2 regions of the Variovorax sp. AB1(2024) genome follow, and region 1 is predicted to be linked to the other one. Evidence: riboswitches for the same ligand, from Rfam matches in the RefSeq annotation. Region 1 holds a riboswitch; the other holds the start of a gene.
What was found. A riboswitch is a leader RNA that binds a small molecule or an ion and turns the genes downstream of it on or off. The one in region 1 is predicted to bind manganese.

Region 1 (2,385 bases):
TCATGCGCATGCTGCCGAATGCCGTGCTCGACCGCGCGGTACAGGGGCGCGGCCGCAAGAAGCGAAGCGGCGAGGCCTGAACCGGCGCGAGGAAAAGCGAGCGGCCAAAGAAAAAGGCTCCGGAAGGAGCCTTTTGTCTTTTCTGTGCGTCGAGGTGCAGGACTCAGTAGCCGCTGTTGCCGCCGCCGTAGCCACCGCCACCACCGCTGCGACCACCGCCGCCACCGCCACGGGGGCCGGCGCCGTAGGGGCTGCGGAAACCGCCGTCGCCACCACCGCCGCCGCCGCCGCCACTGCGGCCACCGCCGCCGTAGCCGCCGCCACCGCCGGAGCGGCCACCGCCGCCACCACCGTAGCCGCCACCACCGCCGCCGCCGTAGCCACCGCCACCACCGCCGCCATAACCACCACCGCCGCCGCCGTAGCCGCCGCCACCGCTACGGGGGGGGCGTGCTTCCATGGGACGTGCTTCGTTGACGACGACGCTGCGGCCGCCCAGGGGCTGGCCGTTCATGCCGTTGATGGCGGCCTGTGCTTCCGCGTCACTGCCCATCTCGACGAAGCCGAAGCCCTTCGAGCGGCCGGTGTCGCGCTCCATCATGACCTTGGCGCTGGTCACTGCGCCGAACTGGCCGAAGGCCTGTTCGAGATCACCGTCGCGCACCGAGTAAGGCAGGTTGCCGACGTACAGTTTGTTGCCCATCAAGGGACTCCTATAAACACATCAAGAAAAGCGATGGAGTCCCGAAAGCATCACTCAAACGAGAGCGTCGAGTCGCGCGAAACTGACCGATCACCGAACTGCCTCCCCACCAAAATGAAGTGGGAGGCTCGTGCATTATGGGTGAAATATCCGAAAAGCAAGCAGGAATTTGCTTCTTGAGGTAGCGCCTGTGAAAACAATCAAAAGCTAGCGCCCGCTTACAAGATCGGGTTAGGCCCTTGGCGCTACAGGTAGAATCTCGCCCGTCATTGGGGAGTAGCCGCCTTCCGATCTGCGAGAGGGGCCCGCGTCAACAGACTTGTCCTGCCCCACAGGACATGGCGCGTGCAGTGAGAAAACACCTGGCGAGACCTTTGACCGTGCAACTTCGGGAATATGGCCGAAGGTGTTGCACGGTCAATTGCGTCCTTCGGCCAAGAAACCCCACGTTCAAAAATGGAAGCTTTTCTCGTTGCAACCGGCGTCGTCGCGCTCGCCGAAATGGGCGACAAGACCCAACTATTGGCCCTGCTGCTCGCAGCCCGTTTCAGGAAACCCTGGCCGATCGTCCTCGGCATCTTCGCCGCCACCATCATCAATCACGCCCTGGCGGGTGCCGTGGGGAACTACATCACGCGCTGGCTCGGACCCGAGGTGCTGCGCTGGATTCTTGGTGGCTCGTTCATCGCGATGGCGGTGTGGATGCTGATTCCCGACAAGCTCGACGAAGACGATGCCCCGGGCGTGTCCAAGTTCGGCGTCTTCGGCACCACCGTGATCGCGTTCTTCCTCGCCGAGATGGGCGACAAGACCCAGATCGCCACCGTCATGCTGGCCGCCCGCTTCACGCAGGACTACTTCTGGGTGGTCGCCGGTACCACGCTGGGCATGATGCTGGCCAACGCGCCGGTGGTGTGGCTGGGCGACAAGATCGTTCGCCGCGTGCCGATCAAGCTCGTGCACGGCATCTCGGCCGCGATCTTCCTGGTGCTGGGCGTGATCATGATCATCGGCTGGTAAGAAAAAAAGAAAAAGGCGGGAGCCCTTCCAGAAACACCGCAGAACCGGCTTCGCCGGGCCGCAGGTGTTGCCCCCGAAGGGGGTTGGCGAAGCGACACGCAGTGCGCGCAGCCTGGGGGATATACTCGCGCTGCGCCGATTTGCTTCAGCTTGCGGGCGCTTTATAAATCCAGCTAAAGACAGGCGCGGCAGACCCGGCTCGTTTTTGGCGAGGCCGGGTTTTTCATTCATGTCGTCGTCACCTCCCTTGGTCGTCACTTCGCAGTCGATGCAGTTCGCGGGCCCGCTGGCCCTGCGCAGCGGCGCATCGATCAGCGACTACACGCTCGCCTACGAAACCTACGGCACCCTGAACGCCGATCGCAGCAACGCGGTGCTGGTGTGCCATGCGCTCAATGCCTCGCACCATGTGGCGGGCGTCTACCAGGGCCAGGCCCGTTCCGAAGGCTGGTGGGACAACATGGTGGGCCCGGGCAAGCCGGTGGACACCGACCGCTTCTTCGTGATCGGCGTCAACAACCTCGGCTCCTGCTTCGGCTCGACCGGCCCGATGCACGTCAACCCCGCCACCGGCCGCGTCTACGGCGCCGACTTCCCGGTGGTCACGGTCGAGGACTGGGTCGACGCGCAGGCCGCGCTGCTCGACGCGCTCGGCATCGAGA
Region 2 (2,385 bases), 3.0 Mb from region 1:
CTGCCGAGGGTCGGCGCCTTGCGTGCGCTGCATCCGAAGCTGGACCTGCGCATCCACGCATCGCACGAGGCGGTGGCACTCGACGGCGTTACCGCCGACATCGCCATCCGCTACGGACGCGGCCAGTGGCCGGGCATGGTGGCCGAGAAGCTGTTCGACAACGTGTTTGCGCCAGCGTGCAGCCCTGCGCTCAAGCTGAAGAAGCGGAGCGACCTGGTGCGGCACACGCTGCTGCACTTCGCGCTGCCCGGCAGCAGGAGCCAGCCGGGCACGTGGACGGAATGGCAGCAGGAGGCGCAGGTGGCCGGCCTCGACGTATCTGCGGGGCCGGTGTTCTCGGACGAGACGCACACCGTGTCGGCCGCGCTGCAGGGCCAGGGCGTGGCGCTGATGAGCCTGGCGCTGATCGCGGACGAACTGCGCGCAGGCAACCTGGTGAAGCCCTTCGGCCCCGAACTGCCGGGGCTGCCGTTCCATCTGGTGTGCCCCGAGGCGCGGCGATCGGAGCCCGCCGTGGCGGCGGTATTCGACTGGGTGAAGGGGCTGCAGCCGCTGGATGGAAGCGGGGCATGAGGAAGCACAGCAGGCGGCACACGGCGCGCGCACCTCGGAAGAACGCACACAGCATGGCTGGGCCAGCCAAAGAAAAACCCGCCTGAGCGGGTTGAAGGGTAGCCCTGGAGGAGGGAGGAAAGAGTGGGCTACCGGCGGTGATTGTTTCGGCCGAAACTTATGCGGCGCTTAAAGCGGCATACCCGAGCGAACAAGAGCTCACCGCGTTGCAAGCCGCAAAGTCCTACGTCCGTCGCAGGCGCTGTCGCGGAGCCCTTTTCAAGGCAGGCGATTAGAATCGCCGCTCCCTTGGGGAGTAGCCGGCTTCCGGACTTCGGAAGCGTTCACGTCAACATACTCGGTTCGCACCTTGCGACCGTGGCGTGAGCAGCCGAAAGGTTGGCGAGACCAGCGGTGCATGGACGCGGCTTTGGCCGGCGGGTTCGTGCGCCGCGGCGTCTTGAACCGGCCTTGCTTGCTACTTCCAAAATGAACATTGCCTCCACGATCCTTCTTGCATTCGCCATGTCGACGGATGCTTTCGCCGCTGCCGTCGGCAAGGGCGCAGCACTGCGCAAACCCTCCTGGCGCGAAGCCTTGCGCACGGGTGTCATCTTCGGCGTCATCGAGGCGATAACGCCCGTCATCGGCTGGGCTGCCGGCCTGGCCGCCGCCAGTTACGTCGAACGTTGGGACCACTGGATCGCGGTCACGTTGCTCAGCGTGCTGGGCCTGCGAATGATCTGGGAGGGCTGCGGCACGCCCGACGCGGTGGACGACAAGCCCAGCCGCAACTCCTTCTGGACCCTGGCCATCACCGGTTTCGCGACCAGCATCGACGCGATGGCCGTGGGTGTCGGGCTGGCCTTCATCAACGTCAACATCGCCTGGACCGCGCTCGCCATCGGCCTCGCCACGCTGACCATGGTGACGCTTGGCGTGATGGTGGGGCGCGTGCTGGGCGCCGTCGTCGGCAAGCGCGCCGAGATCGTCGGCGGCGTGCTGCTGATCGGCATCGGGTTCTTCATCCTCTATGAGCATCTGAACGGGCTGGCCTGAAGCCGGGCATCGGTTGATACCGATGTAAACACGCGACGGAGGTATTGCGTGAAAATGTGAATAAATCACGAATTCCGGCCATTTCGGATCACGTGTCCGAGCTGCTCAGGACAAGCCCCGAGCGAATCCTGAGTACCTTAAGACTACGATCCGGGGAATTAGACAAGGATCTCCATGGAGACGTACCCGACCCTTCGCCAGGCCACAGGCGTTGCCCGCATTCTCAGCAAGCGCTCGTCCTGCACCATCGTCGTCTACCGGCAAGCGGAAGGGAAGTTCGTGGCAGCGCATTCGACCGATCGGGTGGAGGGGAGCATCGAAGGCGTGTACCGCGACGGGTATGTGGTTCCGACGCTCCTGAGCAAGCCCGAGCGTTGAAGGGCTGCCTGCCTCGCTATCGCTGCGACGCCGATACGCCCTGCATCAGCAGCGACAGGGCTTTCCGCAGGCTGGTTGTCGATGCCGCCTCTCCCTTGTCAAGGCCGAGCAGGCGCCCGTGCCGTTGATCCAGAAGAAGCCCCCATAGACGGGGCGCTTGTCGGCCGCCCACGTCGAGGCGACGGTGCTCACGAACTTGACGAACCCCTCGGGCAGGAGGCGCTCGCCGTTCCACAAGCCATCTTGCAGCTGCAGAATCGCCGTCCGGAGAAACCACGGCCCGAAGTCTAAAATCTTCGACGCACGAGAAGTCGGGGGAAATCGGGATATGGAAGGCCCCGATACTGTCGCCGGAGACTCCCGCTGCACACGCCTCGGCAGCTTGAACAAGACCAA

Region 2: linked by a shared signal. The riboswitch ahead of mntP (manganese efflux pump MntP) and the one ahead of WIX39_RS04180 (TMEM165/GDT1 family protein) in region 1 are both predicted to bind manganese.

What each region holds. Positions count from the first base shown of each region.
Region 1 is NZ_JBBHKP020000001.1:860,833-863,217, reverse strand. It holds gene WIX39_RS04190 (SDR family oxidoreductase) at 1-80, shown strand, start outside; gene WIX39_RS04185 (RNA recognition motif domain-containing protein) at 164-703, opposite strand; yybP-ykoY riboswitch at 963-1,141, shown strand; gene WIX39_RS04180 (TMEM165/GDT1 family protein) at 1,160-1,723, shown strand; gene metX (homoserine O-succinyltransferase MetX) at 1,953-2,385, shown strand, end outside.
Region 2 is NZ_JBBHKP020000001.1:3,841,399-3,843,783, reverse strand. It holds gene WIX39_RS17935 (LysR substrate-binding domain-containing protein) at 1-573, shown strand, start outside; yybP-ykoY riboswitch at 857-1,027, shown strand; gene mntP (manganese efflux pump MntP) at 1,042-1,611, shown strand; gene WIX39_RS17925 (hypothetical protein) at 1,786-1,989, shown strand.